Regions from separate parts of the Solwaraspora sp. WMMD937 genome, predicted to be linked through region 1. Evidence: riboswitches for the same ligand, from Rfam matches in the RefSeq annotation. Region 1 holds a riboswitch; the other holds the start of a gene.
The links. A riboswitch is a leader RNA that binds a small molecule or an ion and turns the genes downstream of it on or off. The one in region 1 is predicted to bind cobalamin.
Positions count from the first base shown of each region.

Region 2: linked by a shared signal. The riboswitch ahead of O7621_RS10060 (ribonucleoside-diphosphate reductase subunit alpha) and the one ahead of O7621_RS19650 (VWA domain-containing protein) in region 1 are both predicted to bind cobalamin.

Region 1 covers NZ_CP120738.1:4,416,117-4,422,565, forward strand. The annotation lists gene O7621_RS19630 (hypothetical protein) at 1-59, shown strand, start outside; gene O7621_RS19635 (hypothetical protein) at 244-585, opposite strand; gene O7621_RS19640 (CbtA family protein) at 633-1,391, opposite strand; gene O7621_RS19645 (CbtB-domain containing protein) at 1,408-1,608, opposite strand; cobalamin riboswitch at 1,640-1,814, opposite strand; cobalamin riboswitch at 1,926-2,053, shown strand; gene O7621_RS19650 (VWA domain-containing protein) at 2,134-4,131, shown strand; gene cobO (cob(I)yrinic acid a,c-diamide adenosyltransferase) at 4,131-4,733, shown strand; gene O7621_RS19660 (cobyrinate a,c-diamide synthase) at 4,727-6,235, shown strand; partial or broken gene O7621_RS19665 (TetR/AcrR family transcriptional regulator) at 6,194-6,449, opposite strand, start outside.
Region 2 covers NZ_CP120738.1:2,316,586-2,323,034, forward strand. The annotation lists gene O7621_RS10040 (DUF4434 domain-containing protein) at 1-312, shown strand, start outside; gene O7621_RS10045 (putative N-acetylmannosamine-6-phosphate 2-epimerase) at 309-1,085, shown strand; gene O7621_RS10050 (ROK family protein) at 1,085-2,053, shown strand; gene O7621_RS10055 (hypothetical protein) at 2,031-2,585, opposite strand; cobalamin riboswitch at 2,680-2,890, shown strand; gene O7621_RS10060 (ribonucleoside-diphosphate reductase subunit alpha) at 3,032-5,383, shown strand; gene O7621_RS10065 (ribonucleotide-diphosphate reductase subunit beta) at 5,380-6,449, shown strand, end outside.

The DNA.
Region 1 (6,449 bases):
TGCTCGACGACATGCAGGAGATCATGCGCACCGCGTACTACGGCGCGGCCGGTCGTTGATCGTCTCCGGTCCGGCTGCGACACGCTGCCGCAGCCGGACCTGTCCCGCCTGCCCATCGGCCCTGGCGGACCGCGCACCGTGCGCCGTGCGCCGATCGGTGACCGTGATCCGGGCAGGGCACGTTCGGCGTCGCCAGTCGGCCCGCCGGATCGTCACGGCCGACAAGCGACGGCACCACGGCGGTCAGGAGCTCGGGGCTGACTTTCCCCAGCGGGGGGCGGCGAACCGCAGCCCGGCGAGCCGGTCCGGCGGCGCGGCCAGGCCCGGCCCGCCGGCCGCGATCCACTTGAGGACACTCGACAGTGACGTCTCGTCGAGCACCCCGCCGAGCCACACCGCACGGGCGCCCAGTCGGTGGGCCAACACCGCCGGCTGCACGACTACTACGTTGGACCGGTCACAGGCGTTGAGGCAGTCGGACACCCGTACCGGCGCACTGGTACGCAGGACGTCGAGCTGCCGGTCGTGGTCGACGTTCGGGTGTTTGCGGCGGGTGCCGCAACAGCAGCCTCGGCAAACGGTCACCCGGACGGGGTGCCCGGACGCCGGGCCCGCCGCGCCGTCCTCAGTCGTCACGCGACGTCGGCGAGCGTGGGCCGCCGACCACCGGTCCGGGCCGGGGTGAGTAGCAGTCCGAAGACCACCCCGAGTACCGTCCACATCGTGGCGAGCTGCGCCAGCGAGGCGAGCCGGAAGTCCCACAGCAGCGCCGCCGGGATGTCGGCGGGCACGTCGACCCCGGTGGCCGGCCAGAGCGCCAGCAGCAGGGCGTACCCGACGACGGCCAGCGCCGCCGCGACCACCGTCCGGTAGGGTGCCGGCCGCGCCCAGCCGGTCAGCCGCCGGTGGGTCAGCAGCGCCAGCCAGGTCACGGCGGCCGCGGCGATGATGAACGACAGATACTGTCCGGTGCGCTGGTTGACGGTGTCCGGGTCACCGACGCCCGGTGGGTTGGCCGGGAAATGGATCGCCGGTAGCAGCGCCACCACGACGAAGCCGAGCCCGGCGAGCAGCCCCACCCGGCGGAAGTCGTCGCGGCCGGGCAGCAGGTGCCGGGTCGCCGCGAAGACCACGGCGACGATCAACGCCAGACACAGCGCCACCGCCACGGTGGCGACCAGCCCGCCGAAGACCTGCATGGCCCGACCGACCAACTCCTCGTCGTGGCGGTGTCCAGTCGGCCCGGTCGCCGCGCGGGCTTCCTCGACGACCAGCGCCGACTCGATCTGCGGTTCGACGATCAGCAGGGCCGCCACCGCGCCCGCCGCGCCGGCGGCCGCGCCGGCGAGCAGGCCGCAACCCAGCACCGCACCGAACGGGTAGGTGCTCATCGGAGCTGGCCGCCGCTCAGTGGCACGGTACGCCGAGGGCGTGCCGGCCGTCGTGGGTGAACTCGTGCACGAACTCGGCGGCACCGGCCAGCACCAGCCCGTTGTCCTGCGCGACCAGGTAGATGACGACCGCCGCGACGGCGGCCAGCAACCAACCGGCGAGCGGTACGCGGATGGCGGTGGTGGTGACCTCGCCGCCGACAGAAGGTGCAGTCATGCCAGGAAATCCTCTCGTCCATGCCTCGTGGCGATGCGGTGCATGCCACGGCCGGTCTCCTGGCTCCCGGATCGTCGCGGCCGTCCCGCCTTCCCGGACCGTCGTCGGCCCAGTGGCGTGGTGGAACGGACACTTCCCGGTCACAGTGGCGAGGACCACGCCGGAATCACACCGGCTTCCCGAACACCGTGGCCTGCGCAGCGTACCGCCGTGGTGACCGCTCGGGCAATGACTGCGGCCGTGGCCGGCACCGGGACCGGCGCCACATTGACGGTGGACCGCCGGTGGGGGAGCATGACCGGCGCGAGCGGTGCGCGGAGGAACCCGGTGCGAATCCGGGGCGGTCCCGCCACTGTGACCGGTGAGTCGCGTCCCCATGAGACAGCCACTGCCCCAGCGGCGGGAAGGCTCCGGACGCGACGTCGATCCGGCAGCCAGGAGACTCCGGCCGCTCGCTGGTCCACCGGTACGCGGGCGTGGACACCCGCGGGAGGGATTCACCATGCACACCTGTCGGCCCCTGCCATGACGCCGTACCCGTTCACCGCCGTCGTCGGCCTGCCCGACCTGCGGCAGGCCCTGCTGCTCGCCGCAGTGCACCCCGGCATCGGCGGTGTGCTCATCCGGGGTGAGAAGGGCACCGCGAAGTCAACGATCGTCCGCGCGCTGGCCGGGTTGCTACCGGAGGTCGACCGGGTGCCCGGCTGCCGGTTCGGCTGCGACCCGGCAGCCCCGGACCCGACCTGCCCCGACGGGCCGCACACCGCGCCGGTGACCGCACGCCGCGGCCCGGCCGCTCTGGTCGAGTTGCCGGTCGGCGCCACTGAGGACCGGGTGGTCGGCACCCTCGACATCCAGCGGGTGCTCAGCGCCGGAGTGAAGGCCTACGAGCCGGGGCTGCTCGCCGCCGCGCACCGGGGCCTGCTCTACGTCGACGAGGTCAACCTGTTGCCGGACCACCTGGTGGACCTGCTGCTGGACGCGGCGGCGATGGGCCGGGCCCACGTCGAACGCGACGGGGTGTCGGTCAGTCACGCCGCCCGGTTCCTGCTGGTCGGCACGATGAACCCGGAGGAGGGCGAGCCGCGTCCACAGTTGCTGGACCGCTTCGGGCTGATGGTGTCGGTGGCCGCACCTACCGAGGTGGCCGACCGGGCCGAGGTGGTGCGCCGGCGGCTGGCGTACGAGACCGACCCGGTGGCGTTCGCGGACCGCTGGCGGACCACCGACAGCCAGCTCGCAGTGCGGGTACGCGACGCGCGGGCGGCCCTGCCCGCGGTCACGCTGCCCGATGCCGAGATCGACCGGATCGCCCGGATCTGCCTGGCGTACCAGGTGGACGGTATGCGGGCTGACATCGTGATGGCCCGCGCCGCGGTCGCGCTGGCCGCCTGGCGCGGTCAGGCGGCGGTCACCGCCGCCGAGGTCGCCGAGGCAGCCCGGCTGGCACTGCCGCACCGGCGGCGCCGTGACCCGCTCGATCCGCCCGGCGCCGACGAGCAGCGCCTCGACGAGGTGCTGCGGGACGAGTGCGGCGACGACGACCCCGGTCCTGCGCCGCCGGATCCGCCACCACCGGACGCCGGTCCGCCGCAGGGTCCGCCACCACCGGCCGGCGGCCCGTCAACCGGCCCGCCCGAGTCGGACGCCGGCCCGTCGACCGAGCCAGCTACGCCGGACGCCAGCGGGCCGGCGGACGGTGCCGAGCAGCCGGACGGCGTACCGCCGGGCGGTCCGGCTCCGGCGGCGGCCGGGCCCGCGTACCGGCCCCGGACTTTGCGGCTACCCGGGCTCGGGGCCGGCGCGACGCCCGGCCGACGTTCGGCGGCCCACGCCGACCGGGGCCGGGTGGTCGGTGCCGGATCACCGGCCGGACGGCCGTCGACGGTGCACCTACCGGCCACGGTGCGCGCCGCCGCATCCCGGGGTGCCCGCCGGATCACCCCCGCCGACCTGCGCCAGGCCCGCTACGTCGGCCAGGAGGCGAACCTGATCCTGTTCGTGGTCGACGCCTCCGGGTCGATGGCGGCCCGGCAGCGAATGACCGTGGTCAAGACCGCCGTGCTGTCGCTGCTGCGCGACGCCTACCACCGGCGGGACCGGATCGGGATGATCACCTTCCGGGGTGCCACCGCCGACGTGGTGCTGCCGCCGACCAGCAGCCACGAGGTGGCCGTCGCCAAGCTGGCGCAGCTGCGCACCGGTGGCCGTACCCCGATCGCCGCCGGGCTGCGGGCCGCCGCCGCCACCGTCGCCGCCGAGCGCCGCCGCGAGCCACGCCGCCGGCCACTGATCCTGTTGGTCACCGACGGGCGGTCGACCAGCGGGCCGAATCCGATAGCCCTGGCGCCGCTGCTCGCCGGCACCGCGATGGTGATGCTCGACTGCGAGTCCGGTCCGGTGCGACTGGGCCTGGCCCAGCGGCTCGCCACCGCTTTCGACGCCGAATGGCTGCCGCTGGAGGCGCTGTCGGCGGTGCTGCCGCATTCTCGGGTCGGCCTCGCCGACGGGAGGGCTGCCTGATGCCACAGGGTAAGCCGGAACATGTCCCCGACGACGGGCTGACCACCCGGGCCCGGCGGCGTCAGCCGGTGCTCGCGGTGCACACCGGGCCCGGTAAGGGCAAGTCGACAGCGGCCTTCGGCATGGCGTTGCGGGCCTGGGCGGCCGGCTGGCCGGTGGTCGTCTACCAGTTCGTCAAGTCTCCGAAGTGGAAGGTTGGCGAGGAGGCAGCCCTGCGTACCCTCGGCGAGTCCGGCCGGGGAGCGCCGGTGACCTGGCACAAGATGGGTGAGGGCTGGTCCTGGATTCAGCGCCCCGGCAGCGAGCGCGACCACGCCGCCGAAGCCGCCGAGGGCTGGGCGCAGATCCGCCGCGACCTGGCCGCCGAGGCGTACCGGTTCTACGTGCTGGACGAGTTCACCTACCCGATCAAGTGGGGCTGGATCGACGTCGCCGAGGTGGTGTCGGTGCTGCGGGACCGGCCGGGCGGCCAGCATGTGGTGGTCACCGGCCGGGACGCGGCGCCGGAGCTGATCGACCTCGCCGACCTGGTGACCGAGATGACCAAGGTCAAGCATCCGATGGACGCCGGACGCAAGGGCCAGCAGGGCATCGAGTGGTAGCCGTACCTCGGGTGGTGGTGGCCGCCCCCGGCTCCGGGCATGGCAAGACCACGGTGGCCACCGGCCTCCTCGCAGCCTACGCGGTCCAGGGTGTCCGGGTCGCCGGCTTCAAGGTCGGCCCGGACTACATCGACCCCGGCTACCACACGCTCGCCGCCGGCCGGCCCGGCCGCAACCTGGACCCGGTGCTGGTCGGTGAGGAGCGCGTCGCGCCACTGTTCGTCCACGGCGCTGCCGGTGCCGACCTCGCGGTCATCGAGGGCGTGATGGGGCTCTACGACGGCCGGGTCGGCGGTGCCGACGTCGGCTCCACCGCCCAGGTCGCGGCGCTGCTTGCGGCCCCGGTGCTGCTGGTCGTCGACGCGGCCGGGCAGAGCCGGTCGATCGCCGCACTGGTGCACGGGTTCCGGTCGTTCGGTCAGGTCCACATCGCCGGGGTGATCCTCAACCGGGTCGGCTCCGACCGGCACGAGCAGGTGCTGCGGGACGCCTGCGCGGAGGTCGGCGCGCCGGTGCTCGGGGTGCTGCTGCGGCATCCGTCGGTCGACACCCCGTCCCGGCATCTGGGTCTGGTGCCGGCTGTGGAACGCGCCGCCGAGGCACGTACGGCGGTCGGTGCGCTGGCGGAGTTGGTCGCCGCGTCGGTGGACCTGGCCGCGGTGGCGGCGGTGGCGGGTGCCGCACCCCCGCTGGCGGTCGAACCCTGGTCGCCGGCGGCTGCCGTACGGCATGCGGACGCCCGTCCCGGCGAGAACGTGCCTGGGGAGGCGAGCGGTGACCGGCCGGTGGTCGCCGTCGCCGGTGGACCGGCGTTCAGCTTCGGCTATCCGGAGACCGTCGAGCTGCTGACGGCAGCCGGTGCCGAGGTGCGTACCGTTGATCCGGTCCGCGACCAGCGACTGCCCGCGGCGACTGTGGCGTTGGTCGTCGGCGGCGGCTTTCCCGAGGTGTACGCCGCCGAGCTGGCCGCGAACGCCGGGTTGCGGCGGCAGGTGGCGGCGTTGGCGGCCGCCGGCGCGCCGATCGTCGCCGAGTGCGCCGGCCTGCTGTGGCTGTGCCGCACCCTCGACGAGGCGCCGATGTGCGGGGTGCTGCCGGCGGATGCGCGGATGACGTCCCGGTTGACGCTCGGCTACCGCGATGCGGTGGCGTTGACCGACAGCGTGTTGGCGCCGGAGGGGGCCCGGCTGACCGGCCACGAGTTCCACCGTACCGAGGTGACGCCGCGGGCCGGCGCGGCACCGGCCTGGGGGTGGCGTGGCGCGGCGCCGGAGGGTTTCGTCGCCGGTGGCGTGCACGCGTCGTATCTGCACCTGCACTGGGCCGCCCGGCCGCAGATCGCGTCCCGGCTGGTCGCGGCCGCGCGGCGGGCGGTGTCAGTCCCGTGGCAAGCTGGCGGTGAACATGGCGATCAGCCGTTCGTAGCTCTCCGTAACGTCCTCGGGCAGGCCGAACCCGCCGTCGATTTCCAGGCTGACGAAGCCGTGCATCATCGCCCGTAGGCAGCGGGTGGCGTGTACCGCCGCTGACCGCTGCAGTCCGTAGCCGCGCAGCACGGCCAGGAACACCTCCAGCAGCCTGGTTCCTTCGGTGGCGGTGATCGGGTCGCGGATCGGGTCGGCGGGCATCGCCGCCCACCGGGCGGGATGCCGGCGGACGTAGTCCCGGCTGGCGTGCATCAGGGCGGCGACGGCCGCGTCCCGGCTGAGGCCGAGG
Region 2 (6,449 bases), 2.1 Mb from region 1:
TGCGCGTTCCAGGACGGCACCGTGGAGCTGGCCCGGTCGGCCGAGTACTTCGCCGCGACCGCCGAGGCTGCGAGCCGGCACGGCATCGTCTCCTGGGCCAACATCGAGACCTTCGACCGGGACATGCCGATCCGGTTCCCCCCGACCGACTGGCGCAAGCTGGCACACAAGCTCGACGCGGTCCAACCGTACGTCGAGAAGATCATCACCTTCGAGTTCTCCCACTTCCTCAGCCCGAACTCGGTGTGGCCGGCGGCCCGCAACCTCTACGACCGCTACGGCGAGTTCCTCACCTCCCGGGGTGCCCGATGATCCCGTCGCAGAACCCGGTGACCTCGCCGCGCGACCCGGCGGCGCCGCAGCTGGACCCGGTGGCGGCGATCGCTGGCGGCCTGGTGGTCTCCTGCCAGGCACCCGAGGGGCATCCACTACGGGTACCGTCGGTCATCGCCCGGCTCGCCGAGTGCGCCGCCCTTGGCGGTGCCGTCGCCGTACGGGTCAACCACCCCGACGACGTACGAGCGGTGAAGTCCGCCGTGGACCTTCCGGTGATCGCGCTGCACAAGGAGCGGGCTGCCGACCGCGACCTGATCACCCCCCGTTGGGAGCTGGTCGAGGCGCTCGCCGCCGCCGGCGCCGACGTCGTCGCCGTCGAGGCCACCGGGCGGGGCGAGCTGCCGGTCGACGCCCTGGTCGCCCGCGTCCACGGGCAGCTCGGCCTGCCCCTGATGGCCGATGTGGCAACCGTCGACCAGGGCACCGCCGCCTGGGCCGCCGGCGCGGACCTGGTGGCCACCACGCTGTCCGGGTACACGCCGGACAGCCCACGGCAGGAGGCTCCTGACCTCGACCTCGTCGCGGCGCTCACCGCCGCCGGGGTCCGCGTCGTCGCCGAGGGCCGGTTCGCCACCCCCGACCAGGTGCGTGCCGCGTTCGCCGCAGGCGCGTACGCGACGGTCGTCGGAACCGCGATCACCGACCCGGTCGCGTTGACCCGAAGCCTCGCCGCAGCCGCTGCACGCCTGACCGGCCCGGCCGGTGCCGCCAGCGCCGACAGTTCGGCCAGCCTGGCCGGGCAGCACTGATGGCGGAAGCCATGGCCGGCACCGACGACCCGGTCACCATCGGTGTCGACATCGGAGGTACGAAGATCGCCGCCGCGCTCGTCGGCGTCGACGGCGCCGTCGGGCCACTGCGCCGGGTGCCGACGCCGGCCGCCGAGGGCGCCGCCGCGGTCCTCGCCGCCGCGGTCGACCTGGCCCGTCAGGTCGGGCGGGACGCGGCTGGGACCCCGGTCGCCTGCGGGGTCGGCACCGCCGGTGCCGTCGACCCGGCGGGCCGGGTCACCCACGCCACCGACACCCTGCCCGGCTGGCGGGGCACCGACGTACGGGCAGCCTTCACCGCCGCCCTCGGCCTGTCGGTCGTGGTGTGCAACGACGTACACGCGATGGCCGCCGGTGAGGCGTGGTGCGGCGCCGCCGCCGACGCCCGGGACGCGCTCGTCGTCGCCGCCGGCACCGGCATCGGCGGCGCGATCGTGGTCGGCGGCGATGTGGTGGTGGGCCGGCACGGGTTCGCCGGCAGCGTCGGGCATCTGCCGGCCGCCCGGCACCTCGGCCGACGCTGCGGTTGCGGCGCGGTCGACCACGTCGAGGCGTACGCGGCCGGCCCGGCGATCGCCGCCGAGTACGCGGCCCGGACCGGTCGCGGCGCGGCACCGCCCCTGGAGGAGGTCGCGGCGGCGGCTGCCGGCGGTGATCCGGTCGCGGTCGAGGTGACCGAGCTGGCTGCCCAGGTGCTGGGCGAAGGGCTGGCAACCGCCGCCAACCTGCTCGATCCCGAGGTAGTCGTCCTCGGCGGTGGCGTCGTCGGACTCGGTGACCGGTTCGTCGCCGGCGTGCGCGCCGCGCTGCACGCGGCGGCGCTGCCCGGCATCGACCGGTTGCCGGTACGTACCGCCCGGCTCGGCAACGCCGCTGTGCTGGCCGGCGCCGCGCTGCTCGCCGGCCGGGTCCTCACCGGCCGGATCAGCGCCGGCCGAGGTCGATGACGGGCCCGGCGCCAGTCGCCGCGTCGCCACCTTGTCCGCCCGTACCGCCGCCGCTGGCAGCGGTGGGCCGGGCCGGTTTTCGGTCTGGATAGAGCCACAGCGATCCGATCGCCAGGGCCACCAGCAGGTGTACGGCGGACTCACCGCCTCCTCTGTGGATCCAGCCTTGCCAGCCCGGCAGGATTCCCAGTAACAGCCCGCGCTGCGCGGCGATGTCCGGTGCGATGACGAACGACAGGGTGATCAGCGCCACGGTCGACACGCTGAAGCCGACGACCAGGCCCACCCGGCACAGTCGGGGCCGTCGCCGGGGTCCGACGGTCAGCGCCCAGACGGCCAGGCTGCTCACCGCCGCGATCCCGAGCATCGGCAGGTACGGGGTGCGTGGCGAGGTGATCCCGGCCAGGGTGTTGTTCAGGTTGAACACCGCACCGGCCCGCAGCCCGGTCGCCTGGATGCTGAGCACCCCGACGACGCCGATGAGCAGGGTGCCGAGCACCGCCCCGTACAGACCCCATAGCACGCTTCTCACCCGACGGACCCTCCTCCTCGTACCCGGTGCGACCCGACACCGCGACACGCCGAACACAGTATCTGGTGTTGTGTCTTCTGGTCCGCACCCATATATGGTGTACCCCGCAGCTGGTTCGGCCGCCCCTCGGCGGTGGTCGAGGCAAGAGGGAACCCGGTGAGAGTCCGGGACTGCCCCGCAGCGGTGAGTGGGAACGACCGCCGTCACCGAGCACTGGACCCGTCGCGGGTCCGGGAAGCGACGGCCAGTAGGTACGAGCACGACGCCCACGAGTCCGAAGACCTGCCAGCGTGCCGCACGCGTCGCGTGCGGTGGTCGAAGGCCGCGCGGGACGGCCGACGCCGACGACCGGTCCACGCCGGCGGAGCAGACCGCCAGGTGGGTGACCGGTGGCGTCCTCCCCGTGTGTCCGGTCGACCGGTGGACAGGCACGACAAGGGGAACCGATGCAGGTACGCAAGCGCAACGGCGACACCGAACCGGTGGACGTCGACAAGATCGTCAAGGCGGTCGAACACTGGGTCGCCGACCTGGACGAGGTTGACCCGCTGCGGGTGGCGACCCGGACGATCAGCGGACTGTACGACGGGGCGACAACCGCCGAGCTGGACAAACTGTCCATTCAGACGGCGGCGGAGCTGATCGGCGAGGAGCCGCAGTACTCGAAACTGGCGGCCCGGCTGCTCGCCGCCTACGTGGACAAGGAGGTCCGCGGCCAGCAGGTGGCCAGCTTCAGCCAGTCCATCCGCTACGCCCACGGCCTTGGGCTGATCGGCGACGACACCGCCGCCTTCGTCGCCCGCAACGCTCGCAAACTTGACGACGCCGTCGACGTCGACGGCGACCTGCGCTTCGAGTACTTCGGGCTGCGTACGGTGGCCGACCGTTACCTGCTGCGGCATCCGCAGACCCGGCTGGTGGTGGAGACGCCTCAGTACTGGCTGCTGCGGGTGGCGTGCGGGCTGTCCCAGACGCCGGCCGAGGCGGTCGACTTCTACCGGCTGATCTCCAGCCTGGCCTATCTGCCCAGCTCACCGACGTTGTTCAACTCGGGCACCCGGCACACCCAGATGTCGTCGTGCTTCCTGGTCGACTCGCCGCGCGACGAACTTGACTCGATCTACGAGCGGTACCACCAGGTGGCGAAGCTGTCGAAGTTCTCCGGCGGGATCGGCATCTCCTGGTCGCGGGTACGTGGCCGGGGCGCGCTGATCCGGGGCACCAACGGCAGGTCGAACGGCATCGTGCCGTTCCTCAAGACGCTCGACGCCGGGGTCGCGGCGGTCAACCAGGGTGGCCGCCGCAAGGGCGCCGCCTGCGTCTACCTGGAGCCGTGGCATCCGGACGTCGAGGAGTTCCTGGAGCTGCGGGACAACACCGGCGAGGACGCCCGGCGCACCCACAACCTCAACCTGGCCAACTGGATCCCGGACGAGTTCATGCGGCGGGTCGAGGCGGACGCCGACTGGTCGCTGATCGACCCGTCCGACGCGCGGGAGCTGCCGGACCTGTTCGGCGAGGCGTTCGACGAGGCGTACCGGGCTGCGGAGAAGAAGGCGGTCCGGACGGTCAAGGCCCGCGACCTGTACGGGCGGATGATGCGCACCCTGGCGCAGACCGGCAACGGCTGGATGACGTTCAAGGACGCCGCGAACCGGCTGTCCAACCAGACCGGTGAGCCGGGCAACACGATCCACCTGTCCAATCTGTGCACCGAGATCCTGGAGGTCAACAGCGACGACGAGACCGCCGTGTGCAACCTCGGGTCGGTCAACCTCGGCGCGCACGTCACCGCCGACGGTGTCGACTGGGACAAGCTGCGCGCCACGGTCCGTACCGCCGTGGTGTTCCTCGACCGGGTGATCGACATCAACTACTACCCGGCGGCGCAGGCGGCGGCGTCGAACCCGCGCTGGCGGCCGGTCGGGCTGGGGCTGATGGGCCTGCAGGACGCGTTCTTCACGCTGCGGCTGCCGTTCGACTCGGCGCCGGCCCGGGAGCTGTCCACCCGTGTCCAGGAGGAGATCTTCCTGACCGCGCTGGAGACCTCCGCCGGGCTCGCCGAACGGTTCGGCCCGCATCCGGCGTACGCCGAGACCCGGGCCGCCCGGGGCGAGCTGCACCCGGACCTGTGGGGTGTCGAGGTCGGCCAGCCCGAGCGGTGGGCCCGACTCCGGTCGACGATCGCCGCACACGGTCTGCGGAACTCGCTGCTGGTCGCGATCGCGCCGACCGCGACGATCGCCTCGATCGCCGGCTGTTACGAATGCATCGAGCCGCAGGTGTCCAACCTGTTCAAACGCGAAACCATGTCCGGGGAGTTCCTGCAGATCAACACCTACCTGGTCGGCGAGCTGAAGGCGCGCGGGCTGTGGACGGCACCGGTCCGGGAGCAGATCAAGCGGGCCGAGGGGTCGGTGCAGGGGGTCGCGGACCTGCCCGCCGACGTGCGGGAGCTGTTCCGTACCGCATGGGAGCTGCCGCAACGGGCGCTGATCGACCTGGCCGCCGCCCGCGCCCCGTACGTCGACCAGTCGCAGTCGCTGAACCTGTTCCTCAGCGCACCGACCATCGGCAAGCTGTCCTCGATGTACCTGTACGCCTGGAAGTCCGGGCTGAAGACCACCTACTACCTGCGGTCGCGTCCGGCGACCCGGATCCAGCAGGCCACCGTCGGCATCGCGCCGACCGTCGGGCCGACCGTCGGGCCGGTCGTAGGGCCGGTTGTCGCGACCGGCGACGACGAGGCGTCGGCCTGCTCCCTGGAAAACCCCGAAACCTGTGAGGCCTGCCAGTGACCACCGTCTCCGAAACCAACACCGACGCCGCGACCGCTAATGCCGCCACCGCGACCGCCGCCGCAGCTGCGGGCCGACGGCAGCTGCTGCTCGACCCCGGCATGGACCTGACCCTGCGGCCGATGCGGTATCCGCAGTTCTTCGACCGGTTCCGGGACGCGATCAAGAACACCTGGACGGTGGAGGAGGTCGACCTGCACTCCGACCTGCCGGACCTGGCCAGACTGTCGGCTGCCGAGCGGCACCTGGTGTCCCGGCTGGTCGCGTTCTTCGCCACCGGCGACACCATCGTCGCGAACAACCTGGTGCTCAACCTCTACCAGCACGTCAACTCCCCGGAGGGACGGCTCTACCTGTCCCGGCAGCTGTTCGAGGAGGCGGTGCACGTCCAGTTCTACCTGAACCTGCTGGACACCTACGTGCCGGACGAGCGGGAGCGGTTCGAGGCGTTCGCGGCGGTGGAGAACATTCCGTCGATCGCCCGTAAGGCCGAGTTCTGTTTCAGGTGGATCGACTCGATCTTCGAGCTGCGGGAGCTGCGTAGCCGCGCCGACCGGCGGGCCTTCCTGCTCAACCTGATCTGCTTCGCCGCCTGCATCGAGGGATTGTTCTTCTACGGCGCCTTCGCGTACGTGTACTACCTGCGTTCCCGGGGGCTGCTGCACGGTCTCGCCTCGGGCACCAACTGGGTGTTCCGGGACGAGTCGATGCACATGGCGTTCGCCTTCGACGTGGTGGACACGGTCCGCGCCGAGGAGCCGGAGCTGTTCGACTCCGAGATGGAGGAGCAGGTCAGGCAGATGCTGGCCGAGGCGGTGGAGTGCGAGGTGCAGTTCGCCGCGGACCTGCTCGACCAGGGCGTGTCCGGGATGTCGTTGGCCGACATGCGGGAGTATCTGCAGCACGTCGCCGACCGGCGGCTCGCGGTGCTCGGCATCGAGCCGATGTACGGGTCGAAGAACCCGTTCGCGTTCATGGAGCTGCAGGACGTGCAGGAGCTGTCCAACTTCTTCGAGCGGCGGGTGTCGGCGTACCAGGTCGGGGTGACCGGCTCGGTGACCTTCGA